DNA from 4 places in the Pseudomonas sp. LjRoot277 genome. Region 2 is predicted to be linked to each of the others. Evidence: predicted binding sites of a transcription regulator. Region 2 holds the regulator's gene; each other region holds the start of a gene.
The links. The regulator FliA, encoded in region 2, starts transcription of late flagellar genes. The targets are predictions, from matches to a motif close to CTAAAGTTTNNNNNNNNNNNGCCGNTAA.
Positions count from the first base shown of each region.

Region 1 (5,592 bases), 3.6 Mb from region 2:
CACGATGTATTCGATGTTGCGATTGAACAGTTTATGAGCGCGCAGACCGGCATAAACGTGGGTCAGCAGACCGAGGTTGTGCGCCGAGTACAGGCTCTCGCCTTCAGCCAGCAGGCCAATGCGGGTCAGCATGTCTTCGATGAACTGGTGACCGGCTTCGTTGAGCTCGACCTGACGGGTCTTCTCGTCGACGGTGTAGTGGCCGGCCTTGGTGACTTCGCCTTCCACTTCTTCGATGTGCAACTCAAGCTGCGGGATCAGTTTGTTGATCTCGATGTACAGCTTGGAGCTGTCCTCGGCCTGACCGGAAATGATCAGCGGGGTACGGGCTTCGTCGATGAGGATGGAGTCGACTTCGTCGATCACGGCAAAATTGAGTTCGCGCTGGAATTTTTCTTCCATGCTGAACGCCATGTTGTCGCGCAGGTAGTCGAAACCGAATTCGTTGTTGGTGCCGTAGGTAATGTCGGCAGCGTAAGCCAGACGTTTCTCTTCCGGCGGCTGGAACGGCGTGACAACACCGACCGACATTCCGAGGAATTCGTAGAGCGGACGCATCCAGTTGGCGTCACGACGGGCCAGGTAGTCGTTCACCGTCACAACGTGCACGCCCTTGCCGGACAGTGCGTTGAGGTAAACGCCCAGTGTTGCCACCAGGGTCTTGCCTTCACCGGTACGCATTTCCGCGATCTGGCCTTCATGCAAGGTCATGCCGCCGATCAGCTGGACGTCGAAGTGGCGCATACCCATGACGCGCTTGCCGGCTTCGCGGGCGACCGCAAAGGCTTCTGGCAGCAGCTTGTCTAGGGTTTCCCCTTTGGCGATGCGGGCCTTGAACTCGTCTGTCTTGGCACGCAATTGATCGTCCGAAAGGGCCACCATTTGCTCTTCGAAGGCATTGACGAGTTGCACCGTCTTGAGCATGCGTTTGACTTCACGCTCGTTCTTGCTTCCAAAAAGTTTCTTTAACAAAGGCGCAAACATATCGGCAGGATCTTCCACACTAAAGGGATGGAGGGCGGCCCCGTGAGTCGCCCGAGCAGCCCTCATGGCCGCATGCGAACGAGCATTCTACCCGGAAACGATGGTGAGGAAAGTGGCGTTGTTCCACGATGCTGGCACAGCGTTGTGACGGGGCTCACTTAAAATAAGGGCTTTTGGCTGAACTTCAAGCCATTCACGGCAGAAGTTACTTGTTGATTTAATGGGTAAAGCGCTCGCAAAGCAATGGCTCGGGTGCATCCGGTGCTTTCTGCTACCATGGCGGCTCTGTTACTTCAGGTGTCTGATCATGGCATTTCGCCCTCTTACGGCCAGAGCACCCGCCGTCCTGCTTCGCGAAGCCAAACCGCTGAAAGCCATCTTCGGCCACGCTCAACGCCTGGGTCATTTACAACGTCTGCTGGAAAGCCAATTGCAGCCCGCCGCCCGCGAGCATTGCCATGTGGCGTCGTGGCGCGAAGGCAGTTTGTTGCTGATAGTGACCGACGGTCATTGGGCAACCCGCCTGCGTTATCAGCAAAAGCGTCTGCAACGGCAATTACAGATGTTCGACGAGTTCGCCAGTCTGACGCGGATTCTGTTCAAGGTTCAGCCGCCCACGGTTCAGCAAGGGGCGGCTGGCCATACCATCAGCTTGTCGACCGATGCAGGCGCAACCATTCAGGCCACAGCCGACGGGATCAGCGATCCGAATCTGCGGGCGGCGCTGGAACGGCTGGCGGCTCACGCTAAACCGAAGGTTTAACGGCAAGATCAAAAGATCGCAGCCTTCGGCAGCTCCTACGTAGGAGCTGCCGCAGGCTGCGATCTTTTGCTTTTAGCGGCGCTTGCTGCCGCCGAGCAGCGAGCCCATCAAGCCGCGTACCAACTGTCGGCCCAATTGATTGGCCGCCTGGCGCATCGCTGATTTCAGTGCCTGCCCCGCCGCGGTGCCGAGGAACTCCCCGGCCTTGTCGGTGAAGCTTGGCTCTTCGGCTGCCGGTTTGCCCGCAGCAGCGTCAGGCTCTGGCGCCAACCCTTTGCGCCCCATCAACACTTCATAAGCCGATTCGCGATCAACGGGTTTGTCATACCGCCCCTTGAATGGAGACCCCGCGATCAGCACTGTGCGTTCAGTCTCGCTCAACGGCCCGATCCGCGACTGCGGTGGTGCGACTAATACGCGCTGGACGATCTCCGGTGTGCCCTTGTCCTGCAACGTGCCGACCAGCGCCTCGCCAATACCAAGCTCGGTCAGCACCGACAAGGCATCGAACGCCGGGTTCGGCCGGAAGCCTTCGGCCACCGCGCGCAGGGATTTCTGCTCCTTGGCGGTGAACGCGCGCAAGCCATGCTGAATGCGCAGACCGAGCTGAGCCAGCACGTCATCCGGCAGGTCGCCCGGCGATTGGGTGACGAAATATACGCCAACGCCTTTCGAGCGAATCAACCGCACCACTTGCTCAAGACGATCCTGCAAAGCCTTTGGCGTACCGGCGAACAATAAATGCGCTTCATCGAAAAACAGCGCCAGCAGCGGTTTGTCCGAATCGCCGCGCTCTGGCAATTGCTCGAACAGTTCGGCCAGCAGCCACAACAGGAACGTCGCGTAGACCTTCGGCGCTTCGTGCACCAGACGGCTGGCATCGAGCAGGTGAATGCGCCCGCGGCCCTCGGCGGTCGGCTGCAGAATGTCTTCGAGTTGCAGCGCCGGCTCACCGAACAGCGCTTCGGCGCCCTGCTGTTCCAGGGTCGCCAGACGTCGCAACAGCGCCTGACTGGAACCGGTGGTCAGCAGCGCGGCGTCGTCGCCGAGCAATTCGGGGTTGTCACGCAGGTGATTGAGCAGTGCCTTCAAGTCCTTGAGGTCCAGCAGCAACAGCCCTTCTCGGTCCGCCACCTTGAACGCGGCGTACAGCGCCGACTGCTGACTGTCGGTCAGCTCCAGCAGGCTGCCAATCAATAACGGCCCCATTTCGCTCAAGGTTGTGCGCAACGGATGACCGGACTGACCGTGAATGTCCCACAGGGTCACCGGATACGCTTGAGGCGTGTGATTCAGCCAGGGCATCCCGGCGATCCGCTCGGCGATTTTGCCTTGAGGGTTGCCGGCGGCGCCCAGACCACACAGGTCGCCCTTGATATCGGCGGCGAACACCGCCACGCCGGCATCGCTGAATGCTTCGGCCATCCGTTGCAAGGTGACGGTTTTGCCCGTCCCGGTAGCGCCCGCGACCAAACCATGACGGTTCGCCAGACGCATGGCCTGGGCAATGGGCTGCCCGGCGAGGTCGGCACCGATAACGAGTTGTAATGAGTCAGGCATTTTGTCACCCATGGTTAATCTTTGATCCTTCACGGCCGATAGAAATAAGCGAGAGACCCAATTGAAAGCAAGGTCCGACATTCCCCTATGGAGAGCAGGAATTACCGACTCGCTCCATTGCGCACTCATTTTGCGCGCATTAGCAGCAACACGCCCCGAACAATAAGACCTTAGCGGACCCCCCGAGCCATGAACAAAAATCTGCGCTTCAGCCATAAAATCCTGCTTGCCGCCGCCCTCGTCGTCATTGCCGCCTTCGCCTCGTTCACGCTGTACAACGACTATTTGCAGCGCAATGCGATACGCCGCGATCTGGACAACTACTTGCAGGAAATGGGCAGCGTCACCGCGAAAAACATTCAAACCTGGCTGGCCGGCCGCAGCCTGCTGATCGAAAACCTGTCGCAAACCGTTGCCTTGAACGCAGATACAGCCAATGTCTCCAACCTGCTGGAACAGAAGGCTGTGTCGTCGACCTTTATGGGCGCCTACCTGGGCAACAAAGATGGCACCTTCATCATCCGCCCGGACAGCAAGATGCCCGACGGCTATGACCCTCGTGCCCGCCCTTGGTACAAGAGCGCGCAAAGCACCAGCGGCTCTGCCCTGACCGAACCCTACATCGACCTGGCTTCTGGCCAGTTGGTGATTTCCATCGTTAATAGCGTACTCAAGGACGGTCAAAACATCGGCGTGGTGGGTGGTGACTTGAGCTTGCAGGTGATCACCGACAGCCTCAACGCACTGGACTTCGACGGCATGGGCTATGCGTTCCTGGTCGGTGCCGATGGCAAAATCCTGGTCCACCCGGACAAAGCGCTGGTGATGAAGTCCCTGAGCGAGGCGTACCCGAAAAACACCCCGCGCATCAGCAGCGACTTCAGTGAAGTAGACGTCGACGGCAAGACTCGCATCGTGACCTTTACACCGATCAAAGGGCTGTCCTCAGTCAATTGGTACATCGGTCTGTCGGTGGATAAGGACAAAGCCTTCTCCAAGCTCAGCGAATTCCGCGCGTCGGCGCTCGTTGCGACGGTCATTGCCGTGGCCATCATCATCGCCCTGCTGGGCATGCTGATCCGCATCCTGATCCAGCCGCTGCACGTCATGACCCGCGCCATGGCAGACATCGCCGACGGCGAAGGCGACCTGACCAAACGCCTGACCATCGTGAACAACGATGAATTCGGTGTCCTCGGTACCGCGTTCAACCGCTTCGTGGAACGTATTCACGGTTCGATCCGCGAAGTGTCGTCGGCCACCGGGCAAGTCAACGAAGTGGCCCTGCGTGTCGTGGCCGCCTCGAACTCGTCGATGTTCAACTCCGACCAACAGGCTTCGCGCACCAGCAGCGTGGCCGCGGCGATCAACCAGCTCGGCGCCGCCGCTCAGGAAATCGCCCGTAACGCAGCGCAAGCATCGAGTCAGGCCAGCGATGCCCGCAGCCTGGCCGAAGATGGTCAGCAAGTGGTGGACCGCAGCATTGTCGCGATGAATCAACTGTCGAGCATGCTCAGCGCCTCGAGCACCAACATCGAATCGCTGAACAGCAAAACCGTGAACATCGGGCAGATTCTCGAAGTGATCACCAGCATCTCCCAGCAGACCAACTTGCTGGCGCTCAACGCGGCCATCGAAGCGGCGCGAGCCGGTGAAGCCGGACGTGGCTTTGCCGTGGTGGCCGACGAAGTGCGCAACCTGGCGCACCGCACTCAGGAATCGGCGCAACAGGTGCAGACCATGATCGAGGAGCTGCAAATCGGCGCTCGTGAATCCGTCAGCACCATGAGCGACAGCCAGCGCCACAGCCAGGACAGCGTCGAAATCGCCAACCTGGCCGGCGAGCGTTTGAACAGCGTGACGTTGCGTATTGGCGAGATTGACGGGATGAACCAGTCAGTGGCGACGGCAACCGAGGAACAGACGGCGGTGGTGGAGTCGATCAACGTCGACATTACCGAGATCAACACACTGAATCAGGAAGGGGTGGAAAACCTGCAGTCGACGTTGCGGGCGTGCTCGGATCTTGAGCAGCAGGCGGCGCGGCTTAAACAGTTGGTAGGCAGTTTCAGGATCTAAACGTCAAAATCCACCCCTCATCGGAACGCCGCCCGCCCATCCCTCTCCCCACGGGGGAGAGGGGGAAAGGGAGCCGATCGCAAGCTTTTCAAAACCTGAGTTCGACTCGGACTTTCAGGTCGATGTAGCTCCAAGAACACCTCGGTCAGTCCCCTCTACCTCTGGGAGAGGGTTAGGGTGAGGGCGCGCGATCGACGCCCCGCCAC
Region 1 is NZ_CAXURI020000001.1:5,423,387-5,428,978, forward strand. Features, by position in the region: gene secA (preprotein translocase subunit SecA) at 1-984, opposite strand, end outside; gene ACSQ87_RS25465 (DUF721 domain-containing protein) at 1,292-1,747, shown strand; gene ACSQ87_RS25470 (helicase HerA-like domain-containing protein) at 1,820-3,307, opposite strand; gene ACSQ87_RS25475 (methyl-accepting chemotaxis protein) at 3,497-5,386, shown strand.
Region 1: ACSQ87_RS25475 (methyl-accepting chemotaxis protein) is a predicted target of FliA. The motif match lies at 3,322-3,349, and genes of this name have one in related genera.

Region 2 (5,592 bases):
CGGTGATTCTGCTGGTAGCCGGTCCGGTTCGCGCGATGCTGTCGCGATTCGGCCGATTGGCAGTCCCGGGTTTGCATGTGTTGGCTTACCAGGAAATTCCTGACAACAAGCAAGTGACCATCGTTGCGACAGTAGGGCCCAACGGCTGAGGTAGTGGTTTATGCAAGTTAAGCGTTTTTTCGCCGCCGATATGCGTCAGGCCATGAAACTGGTTCGTGATGAGCTGGGCGCTGATGCCGCCATCATTGGCAACCGCCGGATCGCCGGTGGTGTCGAGCTGACGGCTGCCCTGGATTACAAGTTGTCGGCGCTGGCTCCGCGCGTTCCGAACATGGAACTCGAAGACGAGCTGCGCAAGACCCAATCGCGGATCGTCACCGCCCAGGCCGAACTGAGCCTGCGCAGCGATGGCGAGAGCGACAAGTCCACCAATCGCCAGTTATTCGCCGGCCTGCCACTGACCGCCGCCGAGCCGCTGATCGAGCCGACCTACACCGAACCCCGTCGTCCTGCACCCGCTGCGGCACCTGCCTCCGGTGGCGTCGACCCACGGGCGTTCGACTCGATGCGTTTCGAACTCAACAGCCTGCGCGAACTGATGGAAGTGCAACTCGGCTCCCTGGCCTGGAATCAGCTGCAAGGCAGCCGTCCGGCCCAGGCCAATCTTTGGCGTCGCCTGCAACGCATCGGCCTGTCCGGCCCGTTGTCGCGCGATTTGCTGGCGCTGATTACCGATATTGAAGAACCTCGTCAGGCCTGGCGCATGTTGCTGGCACATCTGGCGCGGATGATCGCCACACCGGAAGTCGAGCCTCTGGAAGAGGGCGGCGTGATTGCCATGGTCGGCCCTGCCGGCATGGGCAAGACCACCACCCTGGCCAAACTCGCGGCCCGTTACGTGCTCAAGTACGGCGCGCAAAATATCGCGCTGGTCAGCATGGACAGCTACCGTATTGGTGCTCAGGAACAACTCAAGACGTTGGGCCGGATCCTCAATGTGTCGGTGACGCATGTCGATCCGGGCCAATCGCTGGTGCAGGCGCTGGAGCCTTTGCTGCGCAAACGCGTGGTGCTGATCGATACCGCGGGCCTTCAGGCCAGCGATCCGGCACTGCGCATGCAGCTCGAAAGCCTGGCCGGTCGTGGCATCAAATCAAAAAATTACCTGGTTTTGGCAACCACCAGCCAGAAACAGGTTCTAACGGCCGCTTATCACAGTTACAAGCGTTGTGGGCTCGCTGGCTGCATCCTGACTAAACTGGATGAAACGGCAAGTCTGGGCGAGGTGTTGAGCCTGGCCATCAGTCATGAATTGCCGGTGGCCTACCTGACCGATGGCCCGCGGATTCCGGATGATTTGCATCTACCGCGTCGTCATCAGTTGGTCAGTCGCGCCGTAAGCGTGCAAATGCAAGAAGAACCCAGCGAAGAAGCCATGGCTGACATGTTCGCTGATATTTACCACAGCCCGACCAAGCAGGTTGGCTGAGGTATTAATGAACAGTTTTTGTACCTACATCGATGGTCTGCCATGCATTGTTCAGTTGTTGAACGCGCAGCCAGTAATGTGGCCTCCGTCTAAGTAAGACAAGGTAAAGAAAATTCATGGGCAGCATGCATCCCGTACAGGTGATCGCGGTGACCGGCGGCAAAGGTGGCGTCGGGAAGACTAACGTGTCAGTGAACTTGTCCCTGGCTCTAGCTGAGCTCGGCCGGCGCGTCATGCTGCTGGACGCTGATCTGGGGCTGGCGAACGTCGACGTCCTGCTGGGACTGACACCCAAACGTACTTTGGCCGACGTGATCGAAGGCCGCTGCGAGCTGCGCGACGTACTGTTGCAGGGCCCTGGCGGCATTCGCATCGTCCCGGCCGCGTCCGGCACACAGAGCATGGTTCATTTAAGTCCGGCCCAACACGCCGGCCTGATCCAGGCGTTCAGCGATATCGGCGACAACCTCGACGTGCTAGTGATCGACACCGCTGCGGGCATTGGGGACTCGGTAGTCAGTTTCGTTCGCGCAGCGCAGGAAGTCTTGCTGGTGGTCTGCGACGAACCGACCTCGATCACCGATGCCTACGCACTGATCAAACTGCTGAACCGCGATTACGGCATGAACCGTTTCCGCGTCCTGGCCAACATGGCCCAGAGCCCGCAGGAAGGGCGCAACCTGTTCGCCAAGTTGACCAAGGTCACGGATCGCTTCCTTGACGTCGCCTTACAATACGTCGGCGCGGTGCCTTACGACGAAAGTGTGCGCAAGGCTGTGCAGAAGCAGCGCGCCGTCTACGAAGCCTTCCCGCGGTCCAAGTGCTCACTGGCGTTCAAAGCCATTGCACAGAAGGTCGATACCTGGCCGCTACCTGCCAACCCGCGTGGGCACCTGGAGTTTTTCGTCGAGCGCCTCGTGCAACAAACCGCAGGACCGGTGCTATGACAGCCAGTGGCTACAACCTCTACAAGAATTCGGCACGTGACGCGCAGTACGAGCTGATCGAGCGTTACGCGCCACTGGTTAAACGCATTGCCTACCACTTGCTGGCGCGTCTGCCGGCCAGTGTCCAGGTCGAAGACCTGATCCAGGCCGGGATGATCGGCCTGCTTGAAGTGTCGACCAAATACGACGCCAGCAAAGGCGCGAGTTTCGAGACGTACGCGGGCATTCGAATCCGTGGCGCGATGCTCGATGAAGTACGCAAGGGGGACTGGGCGCCACGTTCGGTCCACCGCAATACCCGGATGGTCAGCGACGCCATTCGCTCGATTGAAGCTAAAACCGGTCGTGACGCTAAAGATCACGAGGTTGCGGCCGAACTCCAATTGAGTCTCGACGATTATTACGGGATTTTGAACGACACCCTGGGCAGCCGGTTATTCAGTTTCGACGATCTGTTGCAGGACGGCGAACACGAAGGGCTGCACGAGGATGGCGCCAGTGCTCATCTCGAGCCGTCACGCGATCTGGAAGATGAACGCTTCCAGGCGGCGCTGGCGGACGCGATTGCCAATTTGCCGGAGCGTGAGCGACTGGTGTTGGCGCTGTACTACGACGAAGAGTTGAATCTCAAGGAAATCGGTGAGGTCCTGGGGGTCAGCGAATCTCGGGTCAGCCAGTTACACAGCCAGTGCGCGGCCCGTTTGCGGGGGCGTTTGGGGGAGTGGCGAGCGCGCTGAAGGCAGTGTGGGGACACTGCGAACGCGGCTGGTGGGGTGTTGAACCGTACCGGTCCCGATCTGTTGTGCTCCAGACAGTCATTGAGTGCTTTGCCGGATTGATTGAAATGGCGCGTCCAGGTGCTGGGCGCGTTTAAGACTGCTTGGAGGTCGAATTGGACAAGAACATGAAAATCCTCATCGTTGATGACTTCTCAACGATGCGGCGGATCATTAAAAACCTGTTGCGTGACCTTGGGTTCACCAACACGGTCGAGGCCGACGATGGCACTACTGCCATTCCGGTTCTCAACAGCGGCAGCATCGACTTTCTGGTAACAGACTGGAACATGCCTGGCATGACCGGTATCGACCTGCTGCGCCACGTGCGTGCCGATGAAAAGCTCAAGCACCTGCCGGTGCTGATGGTGACCGCTGAAGCCAAGCGCGAGCAAATCATCGAGGCAGCCCAGGCCGGAGTTAACGGCTATGTGGTCAAGCCCTTCACGGCCCAGGCGTTAAAAGAAAAAATCGAGAAGATTTTCGAACGCATCGGTTGATGTGCGAAGCCACTGCGCCACGGGGGAGCTATGGAGCATAACGAGTCTTCACAGGGCGATTTCGAATCGACTCTGAAAAAACACGCGGTCGAACTGGTCGAAAGCCTTGAAAAAGGCAGGTTCGGCGACGCTGTGCAACTGATCCATGAGCTCAATCAGACCCGTGACCGTGGCCTGTATCAGGAAGTGGGCAAGCTCACTCGCGAGCTGCATAGCGCGATCGTCAATTTCCAGATTGACCCGCACATGCCGCAAGCCGAGGAAGTCTCGCAGATCACGGATGCCACCGAGCGTCTGGGTTATGTGGTCAAGCTGACCGAGGCGGCTGCCAACCGCACCATGGACCTGGTGGAAAACGCCACGCCGCTGGTCAACGGCCTGAGCAACGAAGCCCAGGCCTTGAGCAACGACTGGGGACGGTTCATGCGCCGCGAAGTCGGGGCTGAAGAGTTCCGCGAGCTGGCCCGGCGAGTCGACGGTTTCCTGACACGCAGCAGCGAAGACAATCGCGTTGTGTCGAGCAACCTCAACGACATTCTGCTCGCTCAGGATTACCAGGACCTCACCGGTCAGGTGATCAAGCGTGTGACCCAATTGGTCACCGAAGTTGAAAGCAACCTGCTCAAGCTCGTGCTTATGGCCAGTCATGTGGACCGCTTTGCGGGCATCGAACATGACCGTGAAGCGATGCTTGCAGAAAAAGATCCGCAAAAACATCTCTCTCAGGGTGAAGGTCCGCAGATTCATGCCGATAAAAGAGAAGACGTTGTGTCCGGTCAGGACGATGTGGACGATTTGCTATCCAGTCTTGGATTTTAGGTTTTTAGGTTTTTAGACCTTTAGGAGCACCCCCTTAATGAGCTTCGGCGCCGATGAAGAGATCCTTCAGGATTTCCTGGTTGAGGCCGGCGAGATTCTAGAGCAACTGTCCGAACAGCTGGTCGAGCTTGAAAGCCGACCTGATGATGCGGACTTGCTCAATGCAATTTTTCGCGGTTTTCACACTGTAAAAGGAGGCGCCGGCTTCCTCCAGCTCAACGAGCTGGTGGAGTGCTGTCACATCGCCGAGAACGTGTTCGACATCCTGCGCAAGGGTGAACGCCGCGTCGACTCGGAACTGATGGACGTGGTTCTCGAAGCGCTGGATGCGGTGAACGGCATGTTTACCGAAGTCCGCGAGCGCAGCCCGATCACGGCTGCCACGCCAGAATTGCTTGCGGCACTGGCCCGTCTGGCCGAGCCGCAAACCGCCGATGAAACGGCACCGGTCGCCGAAGTGGTGGAAGAACCTGCCGCCGAGAGCGAATCGGGTGACATCACCGATAACGAATTCGAACAACTGCTGGACTCGCTGAACGCCGTCAAGGCTCAGGCAGAAGCCCCGGCAGCCGTGCCAGCGCCGAGCAGCAATGCGGCGACCAGCGACGAAATCACCGATGCCGAGTTCGAGTCGTTGCTCGATCAACTGCACGGTAAAGGCCAGTTCGCCGTCGATGCGGTAGCCCCGGCGCCAGCCGCACCGGCTGCCCCGAAAGCGGCAGGCGACAGCTCCGATATCACCGACGACGAGTTCGAAGCACTGCTCGATCAGCTGCACGGCAAGGGCAACTTTGCCGTTGATGCGCTGGAATCGGCCATTGCTGCGGTCCCGGCCCCGGCTGCGCCAACCGCTAAAGCGGCTGGCGGCGATCTGATCTCCGATCACGAGTTCGAATCACTGCTCGACGAATTGCACGGTAAAGGCAAGTTCACCGAGGTTGGCACTGGCGCAGTGGTTTCTGCTCCTGTCGCCAAGGCGCCAGCACCGGCTGCGAAACCCGTTGCCAAAGCGCCCGAGCCTAAAGCCGAAGCGCCGAAGCCTGCCGCAGCTGCAGCACCGG
Region 2 is NZ_CAXURI020000001.1:1,867,955-1,873,546, forward strand. Features, by position in the region: gene flhA (flagellar biosynthesis protein FlhA) at 1-149, shown strand, start outside; gene flhF (flagellar biosynthesis protein FlhF) at 161-1,489, shown strand; gene fleN (flagellar synthesis regulator FleN) at 1,606-2,436, shown strand; gene fliA (RNA polymerase sigma factor FliA) at 2,433-3,173, shown strand; gene ACSQ87_RS08910 (chemotaxis response regulator CheY) at 3,341-3,712, shown strand; gene ACSQ87_RS08915 (protein phosphatase CheZ) at 3,743-4,531, shown strand; gene ACSQ87_RS08920 (chemotaxis protein CheA) at 4,569-5,592, shown strand, end outside.

Region 3 (5,592 bases), 3.3 Mb from region 2:
CTTTGCGGGCAGTGGCAACGTGGCAATGCCAGAAAAGCGGCAACTGATTTCCGCCGCCTGCCGCTTTTCTGCCGCTTTCCTGAATCGCGCGCCGCTCCTACGTGATGCAAAAGCGCCAGGCATAAAAAAGGAGCCCCGAAGGGCTCCCGTTTTTATGCCTGGCGCTTTTGCATCACTTCGCCTGGTAAATGATCCCCGGGCTGCACTGGACCATCTGGTAATGATCCGGCAAACCGTTCAGCGCCTCGGAAGCACCAAGGAACAGATAACCGCCTGGCTTCAACGTGCTGTGAATGCGCAACAGGATGTCCTTCTTCACCTCGGCGGAGAAGTAGATCAGCACGTTGCGGCAAAACACGATGTCGAACTTGCCGAGGCTCGCGTAGCTGTCCAGCAGGTTGAACGAGCGAAACTCCACCCGGCTCTTGATCGGTGCCTTGATTGCCCAGCGCCCCGGCCCTTTCGGGTCGAAGTAACGTTGAAGGCGCTCGGGCGACAGGCCACGGCCGATGGCCAGGCTGTCGTACTCGCCGGTCTTGCAGTTGGTCAGCATGGTACCGGACAGGTCAGTGGCAACGATCTGCACGCCCATCTTCAACTGGCCCATGTTCACGCGCTCGAACTCATCGATCGACATCGACAGCGAATACGGTTCCTGACCCGACGAGCAGGCCGCCGACCAGATCCGCAGACGCTGGCCAGGGGCAGCCTTGATCGCTGCGGGCAGCACCTTGTTCTTCAAGACTTCAAACGGATAGGTGTCACGAAACCACAGGGTTTCGTTGGTGGTCATGGCATCCACCACCATCTCGCGCAAACCGCTGCGCGGCTGGGTCTGGATGCGCTGGACCAGCTCACCCAGGGACTTGATGCCTTGCTGTTCCATCAGTTTGTTGAGACGGCTCGAGACCAGGTACTGCTTGTTTTCACCGAGCAAAATGCCACAGGCTTTTTCCAGGAAGACCCGGAACTGTTCGAAATCCAAATTACCCGTAGACAAAGATGCCGCCTCTTAAATCGTATTAACCGTTAGGGGCAAAAGGCCCCTAGCTGATGTCTGCTGCTTTGATCCGGTTGACTACCCGGGATGCCAGGTCATCAGGACGGAATTTGGCAAGGAAGTCATCGGCACCGACCTTCTTGACCATCGCCTGATTGAATACACCCGACAACGAAGTATGCAGGATGATGTGAAGTTTTTGCATGCGAGGGTCGTTGCGGATCTCGGCCGTGAGGGTGTACCCGTCCATCTCCGGCATCTCGATGTCGGAAATCATCATCAGGAACTCTTCTTCCGGCTTCTTGCCCTCGTCGACCAGCTTGCGCAGGTAATCCAGCGCTTGCCGACCGTCGTTCAACGCCACCACTTCGACACCGACCGTCTGCAGGCAACGGGTCACCTGCTTGCGCGCCACCGACGAGTCATCGACCGTCAGTACTCGCAAAGAGAGCGCCTTGTGCTGGGTTTCGACATCCACCACGCCAACGGAAATCGCTTCCGGTGTCGGCGCTACTTCCGCCAGCACTTTCTCGACGTCGATGATTTCGACTAACTGATTGTCGACCCGAGTCACAGCCGTCAGGTAATGATCGCGTCCCGTGCCCTTGGGTGGCGGATGAATCTCCTCCCAATTCATGTTGACGATGCGTTCCACTGACCGCACCAGGAAACCCTGGGTCTTGGTGTTGTACTCCGTGATGATCACGAAGGGATTGCTTTGATCCTTCAGCGCACCGGAACCGGTCGCCATGGCCAGATCAAGAATCGGAATGGTCGCCCCCCGAATATTTGCCACACCGCACACGACAGGACTGGATTTTGGCATCAGCGTCAGTTTGGGGCATTGCAGCACCTCCCGAACCTTGAACACGTTGATCCCATACAACTGCTGGCCGTCGAGACGGAACAACAACAGCTCAAGGCGATTCTGCCCTACCAGTTGCGTGCGCTGGTTTACCGCATCCATTACACCAGCCATGCACAGACTCCTACACCAACGCTTAAGTGTGTTGCGACGCGCATTCATCACTAAACGGCACGGCGCTTGCTTTTTAACTCTTATGAACACAGAACCGACATTTTTCCGACGCCTGACATCAAACGCCCGCAGATTGCTTTGCGCGGTGTCGGCCGTCTGCCTGTTCAACGCTGGCTGCCCTGCCCTTGCTGACGCGGTTACCTTGCCTGACATGCTTATCGGCGTCACTCAGGGCTTTCTTGAATTCACCGTAGAAGACTATCTGGCGACCAGTCAAACGGAAGGCCGCTACGAGATCGAGGTCAAGCAGCTCGATCCGCGGCTGCGCATGCCCATGTGCGACAAGGAATTGACAGCCACGCTTGAGAGTCCGGCAAGGCCGCTGGGGCGGGTTACCGTCAAGGTTGCTTGCGAAGGCACGTCCCCCTGGACCGTCTTCGTACCCGCTCAAGTGCGCCTGTTTCGCGACATTGTGACCACCACCCGCCCGCTGCGACGCACCGGTATCGTCGAGCCTCAGGATGTGACCTTGCGCGAGCGTGACATCAGTCTGATCAGCCAGGGTTACCTGACTTCCGTCGACCAGGCGATCGGGCAGAAACTTACCCGACCAATGGTCGCCGACCAGGTCATGACCCTGGTGCACATGGAACAGGCAGAAGTCATCACCAAGGGCGACCAGGTGGTGATTACCGCCCGCAGTGGAACGCTCAGCGTGCGCATGCCGGGTGAAGCGCTGTCAAACGGCGGCTTACGCGAACAGATTCGGGTGAAAAACCTCAACTCCCAGCGGGTCATCAAGGCGTTAGTCACCGCGCCCGGTCAGGTGGAAGTGGCCATGTAGAACACTGGCGCGCCACCCGACTGTTCCCTAGACTGTGCCCTATGCAGGGCAAGCGCTGACGCGCGCAAGCTCATTGATAATTGAGCCTAAAGTTTTTCCGGGTATGGCCGAAAACATGGCAAGCGTCCAAATACCCAGAGGTTTTTTGTCATGGTCATCGATTTCAGCCGTTTAAACAGTTCCTCGTCACTTACCGGTAGTACACGTACCAGCACCGCGAAGGAAACCGCCGAAGCCGGCAAACCCGCACCGCTGAATACCCCGGCCGAACAGGCCAGTACCGTCAAAAGCGGGGAATCGGTACATCTCAGCAATGAGGCTCAACAGTTGCAGAAGGTCACTGACAAGCTGCGCGATCAGCCTGCCGTCGACAACGCCCGCGTGGCCGAGTTGAAAGCAGCGATTGCCGATGGCAGCTACAAAGTCGACAGCAACCGTGTAGCCAGCAAACTGCTCAACTTCGAAGCCCAGCGCTAGGCCAAGGCCTGCGCCAGGCTTTTGGACGCTTAAAACCCAAGGCCAGCCATGCACGACACTAATTTACTGCAACTGATCACCGACGATTTCGCTCCAGCACAGCACTTGCTGGAGTTACTGCAAACCGAGTCCCTCGCCTTGCACGGTCGCGACATGCCACTGCTCGAAGAGATTCTGGCGCAGAAACAGGCATTGATCATTTTGCTCGATCAGCATGGCCGCAAGCGCAGTGAAATCCTCGCCAGCCTCAACCTGCCAACCAATCGCAACGGCCTGGAGCAACTTGCCAGCCATTCGAGCATTGGCGATCAGCTGTTGGAACAGAGCGATGTATTGACCGATCTTCTGGCTCAGTGCCAGGCGACCAACGTCAAGAATGGCCAGTCGATCCTGGTGCAACAGGCCGCGACGGCCAATCAGCTGAAAATCCTCAACGGCGGCGAGCCGCCAGCGCTCTATGATGCACGCGGATCAACCTCCATGCTTGCGAAGCCACGCCCGCTCAGTCAGGCTTGAGCCTGCTGAAAAGCGCGCACTATCAAGACGCGCAACATGCTGGCAATATGCTGGCCAGCCGTAGTCATATTTTGTCTGGAGATTGATGAACCGTGTTCAATGCCTTAAGCGCGGAAGATGCTCCGCAGCCACCCAAGGTGCTCACCACGCCGTTGGAGATCTCCGGCAACCTGCGCCAGCTGCAAGACAGCCATGATCCGCTGATCATCACGTTCCATGAGCGCAGCCAGCGCTTCCAGAGTTATCTGGTGGACATTGACCGTGACAGCAACATGATTGCCCTGGACGAAATGATTCCCCGCGACGGTGAACGCTTCCTGCTCGCCGGCGAACCATTCAAGGTCGAAGGCTTCCACGACGGCGTACGTATTGCCTGGGAAAGCAACGGCCCGTTGACCATCGACGAATCCGGAGGTGGTCGCTGCTACCGTGGCGCCCTGCCCGCCGAGGTGGTTTACCACCAGCGTCGTAATGCATTCCGCGCAGCATTGAAGCTGGCACAACTGGTCAACGTCGATCTGGGTGGTGAAAAGCTCAAGTCGCCGATCAGCGGCAAACTACTGGACATCTCCGCCACCGGCTGCAAGTTGCGCTTCGAAGGCGACATCACGGGCAGCCTGCAACTGGGCCAGGTCTATGACCGCTTCATCGCCGCCCTGCCCTTTGGCAACATGACGGCACCCGTCGAGCTGCGTTACCTGCACTTCGAAGAAAGGATCTCCACCACCTTCGCCGGCGTACGCTTTCACAACATGAGCGGGCTGGTGCAGCGGCAGGTCGAGCGGTTCGTCTATCAGCTTCAGCGCGAAGCGCGGCGCTTCGACAAAGACGACATGTAATAAGACGCTTCAATAGAAAACGGGCAGTCCCTTGCGGTGACTGCCCGTTTTTTTATGCGTTGTTTTTATGCTTAAGGCCTGGCCTCGGTAAAACTTTGCTCGCGAGGTGCATCAGGGTCTTCGGGCGGCGGATCGGTTTCGGGCTCTGATTCGGGTTCCACGTCCGGCTCAGGGTTGATCGGGTTCTGCATCTGTTCCTGAACCACCTGCTCATCGACACGCGGGTCAAGGCAAGCCACCAACGGCGAACTCGACATACTGTCCGGCATGGCGACGTGATGCAGCGGCGCATCGTCCACCACATGCAGGTTAGTCACCGCTTTCGGACGAATCCGCCACACCAGTACCAACGCGAAGAAACTGAAGAAGGCATAGAGCATGTGGCTGCCGAACAGCTTCATCAGCACCCCGGCCACCAACGGTCCGATACTGGCGCCGACACCGTAGGTCACCAACAGCATCGCTGTCAGGGACACCCGGCGATCACCCTCGACGTGGTCGTTGGAGAATGCCACCGCCAGCGGATACAGGCAGAACATCACCAGCGAACAGCAGAACCCGGTGATAAACAAAATCTCCAGCGGTACCTGCTGCATAATTGCCAGCGGCAACGCGGTAAGCGCCAGGACCAGCGCAATACAGCGGATCAACAGCGCCCGGTCATAACGGTCGGACAGCCAGCCCAACGGCCATTGCACCAGCAACCCCGCAAAAATGCAGCTACCCATGAACAGACCGACCTGCTCCGTGGACAACCCCTGCTGTGAGGCATACAGCGGTGCCAGACCGTAGAACGAACCAATGATCAGCCCCGCCCCCAGCACCGTGCTCAACGACTGCGGCACACGCTTGATGAAGAACCGCGGCTCCATCGGGGCCGGGTGCAATGGCGCCGGGTGAATCCGCCGGGTCAGGGCCACCGGCACCAGGCACAGCG
Region 3 is NZ_CAXURI020000001.1:5,215,251-5,220,842, forward strand. Features, by position in the region: gene cheR (protein-glutamate O-methyltransferase CheR) at 173-1,000, opposite strand; gene ACSQ87_RS24515 (chemotaxis protein CheV) at 1,047-1,979, opposite strand; gene flgA (flagellar basal body P-ring formation chaperone FlgA) at 2,062-2,823, shown strand; gene flgM (flagellar biosynthesis anti-sigma factor FlgM) at 2,974-3,300, shown strand; gene ACSQ87_RS24530 (flagella synthesis protein FlgN) at 3,349-3,816, shown strand; gene ACSQ87_RS24535 (flagellar brake protein) at 3,909-4,655, shown strand; gene ACSQ87_RS24540 (MFS transporter) at 4,727-5,592, opposite strand, start outside.
Region 3: flgM (flagellar biosynthesis anti-sigma factor FlgM) is a predicted target of FliA. The motif match lies at 2,910-2,937, and genes of this name have one in related genera.

Region 4 (5,592 bases), 4.1 Mb from region 2:
GACAAAGCGCTGGAACTGGCCCTGGCCGCCATCGAGCAATCGGATTACCGACCCGGCGTGCAGGCCATCGCTCGGACCTTCAAGCAGCGTATTCGCCAGGACTGAACCGTGGAGCTGATCGACAGCCACACTCATCTGGATTTTCCGGACTTCGACGAGGATCGCACGGCGTTGTTGGCCGAGAGCCGCGCCCTCGGGGTACGGCGGATGGTGGTGCTGGGGGTTTATCAGGGCAATTGGCAGCGCGTCTGGGATCTGGTGCAAAGCGATCCCGATCTGTATGCGGCGTTTGGTCTGCACCCGGTGTATCTCGATGATCATCGTCCCGAAGACCTGACGGAACTCGGTGACTGGCTGACTCGGTTAACCGGCCATCGACAGCTCTGCGCCGTGGGCGAGATCGGTCTGGATTACTTTATCGAGATCCTGGACCGCGAACGTCAACAGGCACTGTTCGATGCGCAACTGCAACTGGCGGCGGACTTCAATCTTCCGGCGCTGATTCATGTGCGACGCAGCCACGCGGCGGTGATTGCCACGCTTAAACGGTTTCGCTTGAAACGTGCGGGAATCATTCATGCCTTCGCCGGCAGCAAAGAAGAAGCCCGCGAATACATCAAGCTCGGTTTCAAACTGGGCCTGGGCGGTGCCGCGACCTGGCCTCAGGCCCTGCGCATGCACCGTGTGCTGGCCGAATTGCCGCTTGAATCGGTGGTACTGGAAACCGATTCTCCGGACATGGCACCCGCCATGTTCCCCGGCCAACGCAACAGCCCGGCGCATCTGCCGGCGATCTGCTCGGCACTGGCCGGGATCATGGCGATCAGCCCTGAGCAATTGGCCGCCGCCAGCACTGCCAACGCTTGTGAGCTGTTCAACTGGTAATCAGTCGGCGTAGGCCTTCGCGGCTTCCAGCGTCAGCGTCATGTGTTGCCGGTGCCGGGCAAAACGCATGACGGCGAAATAGACGAAAATCGCCAACAGCGAAAAATTCAGCTGCTCCACGACGCTGAACATCCCGATCCACTCCAACACCAACGCCACCAGCAACGCGGTGCAAACCATGACCAACGTGCTCGCCCGCAGCAATGCCAGGGAGTCGAGCGACTTGAAGCGCTTGATCTGTTTCGGATCGTTCAGTTGTAAAGCTTTCTGGCAGTGGGAACACGTGAACGCTTCATTGATGGCAATGGCATTGAGTTGCCAGGGTTTGAGCAAGAGCGTGCTCCCGCAATGAGCGCAATGACCCTGGATTCCAATCGTTACCGCAGACATAACCGAGCCTCCTCAGGGCGGGTCCAAGTGATTGATCTTCCTTCATTAAAGACCAAAAACCAGACGACGGAGGAAAACCGGACATTGCCCGCCAGTTGATTCGTTTTTTTTCAGACCCGGAACGCGCTGATCAGTTGTTTGAGTTCCACCACCTGAGCCGACAACGCGCGACTGGCGTCCTCGGTCTGGTGTGCACCTTCGGCAGTACGCTCACCGGCGCGGTTGATTTCGACAATATTCTGGTCGATGTCATGGGCCACGGCGGTCTGCTGCTCTACCGCGGCGGCGATTTGCTGGTTCTGATCGACGATCATGCCGACGGCGCCGAGGATGTTTTCCAGCGCTTGCTGAACCTTTTCCGACTGCCCCACCGTGCCGTTGGCCATCTGATGACTGGTCCCCATCGCCTTCACCGCAGCGCCGACACCGCTGTGCAGTTTGGCGATCATCTGCTCGATTTCCTCGGTCGATTGCTGGGTGCGCTTGGCCAGGGTCCGAACCTCATCCGCCACCACCGCAAAACCACGGCCCTGCTCACCGGCCCGAGCTGCTTCGATGGCCGCGTTGAGGGCCAGGAGGTTGGTCTGTTCGGCGATGCTCTTGATCACCTCCAGCACGCGGCTGATGGACTGGCTGTCGCTGGCCAGTTGATTGATTACCAGCACCGACTGATCGATCTCACTGGCCAGTGCAGCGATGCTGCCCTGCTGGGACTCCACCAGCCCGCGACCGCTGATGGTCTCATCGTTGACGCTATGGGCGCTGCTGACCGCTGCCGCGGCACTGCGTGCAACCTCAAGTGAGGTGGCCGACATCTGGTTCATGGCCGTAGCGACCTGCTCGATCTGCGTGCGCTGCCCCGCCACCGCCTGGTTGCTCTGGGCGGAAACGTTCTCCACCTGCCCGGCCTGGCGCTCAACTTCAGTGACGGTCTGGCCGACCCGCTCGATCAAGTCATGGATTTTCTTCACGGTGCCGTTGAACACCTCACCCAACTCGCCCAATTCATCGCGGCTGTTGGCGCTGAAGGTCACCGTCATGTCGCCGGCCGCGACCTTGTCCATCACCGCGCCAAGACGCTTGAGGGTGGTGCGGGTCGAAGCGTAGAAGCCGCCATAGAGGTAAAAAATCAACACAAACACCACCGACAGCGCCACGGCCTGCAAGACCATATGGGTGCGGTTCTGCTCCAGTCGCTGTTGCAGTTGGGTGCCAAGAAACTTCAGGGTGGCTTCATTGAGTTGGTACGTCTGATCCATCAGGCCCGTGACCTGATCGTAAAAGCCCTGCCACGGCGCATCGAGCGTGTCGGCCATCACCACCTGCTCCTCGAACAGTTCACTGGCCTTTTTCAACGACGCCTTGCTGCTATCGGCCTGAGCCGCCAGGGTTTCCCGTGCCGCTTTGCTGGAACCCAGCGCGTCCTGCAACTTCAGGGCATATTCGGCCTGCAGTTTTTCGATCTGCGCCAGCAACTCATCAAAACGGGTACTCGATGCCGAGTTGAGAAAGCCCTGCCCCAGCGAAAAAGAGCCCATCGCCCGGCCTTCGCCCAGAAGCTGGGTAACGGGCGGGGTGACATTGGTGATGAGTTCGCTCAGCTGGCGCATGTCGCTCTGGGTGTCGCGGCTCAGGCCGGCCTGACTGGCGATGATCTGGCTGAAAATTTGCGCATTGCCGAGCAACTTGCCGATCATCGCGCTTTTGCTTTGCAGGGAGTTTTCCGCTTGCTGGGCCTTGAACGCGGCGATCATTTCATCGCGCTTGCCATCGAAAACCAGGATTTGCTCGGGGTCCGCGGTCATCGCCGTCAGCCCTTGCAAACGGGTCAGCACATTTTGCCCCAGGGTACTGATCTGCGACTCGACATTGCCGGCCTTGCCGGACTGACCGAGGGTGACGTTGATCTGCACCAGGTTGTTCAGGGTTTCCAGATCGCGCCTTAACGTCAGGCTGCTGCCCAGCAGGTCGAGGCTTTGCAGTTCGACCCGGGTGCCCTGGAATTCTCGATAGGAATCGCGCACCAGATAAAAGTTGGTCACCAGCATCGGCACAAGGAACAGCACGCTGATCAGGCTGAACTTCATGCCAAAGCTCAGGCGGTTCATTAGCGCGACGGCGGGATAGAGCAAGCTCTTCACTGGAAGTCTCCCTTTGATTTCTTATTTTTATTGGCAGGCGCGGGTCGACAGCAGATAGCCACTATTCAGCGCTGTCTCTGTATAGCTCAAATCGGCGGGAGGTTTTGTAACTTAAGGTTAACGGCTGGATTGACGCGGTCTCTGTAGCAGCTGGCGCAGCCTGCGTCCGGCTGCGCAGCAGTCGTAAATCCTGATCACGCGGTGAGTCAGCCAAACCGCGGTGTCTGAGTTGGCGACTGCTGCGCAGCCGAACGCAGGCTGCGCCAGCTGCTACAGGATTTCAGTGTGCTTACGGAAGGACGGTCCACAACGCGAAACCGGCGTACCAGAGCACCGCCGCGCGCAGCAGCAGTTCCCAGATCCGGTCGAGGCTGTTGATTCCGTCAGGACCGACTACCGGTGCCGGGATTTCACCGGCCACCAGCCCGACCTTCTCGATCAATTGGGCGGCGCTGATGTTCCAGTTCAGCAGCTCGTGCAGCATCACCCGGCTGACCGCGACAAAGTTGCCGACCAACGCAAAACTCGCCGCCAGCAGACGCACCGGCACCCAGTCGAACGCGTGACGCAGTTTGGCCGCGCGCTCGACTACGGCCGGGTTCTGCCCGTGTTCTTCGGCCAGGGCGAGCAGTCGATAGCTCAGGGCCGCGACCGGACCCAACAGGAAATACCAGAAAATCACCGCGAAAAAGCTCTGATAAGCTTCCCACAGCAGATGCCCTTCGACCCGCTCCAGCAGTTGTTCGCCGCTATCGGCGCAGATACCCAGGTCGCGGTTCGCCACATGAGCGGCCGCTTGCAGGTCTTCCCGGCGCCAGGCATCGCGAAACGGCCCGAGACCGGCCAGCAGATCACCGCGGCCCAGACTGTAAATCACCACCAGCAGGTGCACCGGCAATGCCAGTAGACCGTAAGCCACCGGGCTCAATACCACCAGCAGCAAACCCAGTAGTGCCACTGGCAACAACACCAGGATCAGCAAAATCAGCCACGGATTTTTCGCCAGACGCGGACTGACCTCAAGCTTGTTCAGCTCGTGAACCCATCCACCATCGCGCTGAACCCGATGACGCAAGGCCGAGAACTTCTCGATCCAGACCGCCAACAGCAACACCAGAAAACTCATTGTTACTCCTTATTTTCCAGAGCAGCTTTTGCCAGAGCGGCGCGATAGCGTGCCCAGTCGAACGCTGGCCCCGGATCGGTTTTACGCCCGGGTGCGATGTCGCTATGCCCGCAAATGCGCTGTGCGGTAATGGCTGTGAAGGCGCTTTGCAGCTGCCGGGTCAGGGCCGTCAACGCTTGATACTGAGCGTCGGTGTACGGCAGATCATCCGTGCCTTCAAGTTCGATGCCCACGGAAAAATCGTTACAGGTTTCCCGGCCTTCAAAACTCGAGACGCCGGCATGCCAGGCACGCTCAAGACAAGAGACAAACTGAGTGACGGTGCCGTCACGTTCGATCAGAAAGTGCGCAGACACACGCAGGTCGGCGATCCCTTCAAAGTAGGGATGCTCCGTGACATCCAGACGATTCTGGAAAAATTCCTGCACCTTGCCGGTAGCGAACTGCGCTGGCGGCAGGCTGATGTTGTGGATCACCAGCAGGGAAATTTCGCCCGAGGGGCGCGCATTGAAGTTGGGCGAGGGGCATATATCTACGCCCTGACACCAACCGCTCGCGAGGTCCAACTGCATACAGGTTCCTTCAACGACGACTGTGTTGGCGCCCAGTATGCCGCGATAGACCCTCGGGGCGCGATCACTTGCCGCGATTGAGGCGACGCAGATTGCCGATCACCGACTCCAGCGCCCGGTCGAACAGCAAGGTGTCGTCCAGCGCGCGCACCGCGCCACGCCGGAACTCCAGCGCCAGACCGGTGCGGCTGCGCTCCAGCACTTTCATCCCGGTGCGATTGACGAAAATGTACTTGCCGGTGGCTTCAATGATCGCCGCCAGCTTGCAGCGCAGGGTGTTTTCCTCGTCTTCCTGAAACTCGACCCAGCACCCCAACCGCAGTTGATCGACCTGAAGCAGACCGGCATCGTCCTCCGGCAAGCGCACTGACGCCGTATCGACCGGCCCTTCGTCAGCGGTTCGCAGGACGATTCCCTGCAGCACTTCGACCATAACCGGTGTATCGACAGACGGCTCAAGCTTTTGCCCTGGACGTTC
Region 4 is NZ_CAXURI020000001.1:5,941,925-5,947,516, forward strand. Features, by position in the region: gene cra (catabolite repressor/activator) at 1-105, shown strand, start outside; gene ACSQ87_RS27670 (TatD family hydrolase) at 109-885, shown strand; gene ACSQ87_RS27675 (hypothetical protein) at 886-1,275, opposite strand; gene ACSQ87_RS27680 (methyl-accepting chemotaxis protein) at 1,386-3,416, opposite strand; gene ampE (regulatory signaling modulator protein AmpE) at 3,706-4,542, opposite strand; gene ampD (1,6-anhydro-N-acetylmuramyl-L-alanine amidase AmpD) at 4,545-5,114, opposite strand; gene ACSQ87_RS27695 (DUF1631 domain-containing protein) at 5,179-5,592, opposite strand, start outside.
Region 4: ACSQ87_RS27680 (methyl-accepting chemotaxis protein) is a predicted target of FliA. The motif match lies at 3,505-3,532, and genes of this name have one in related genera.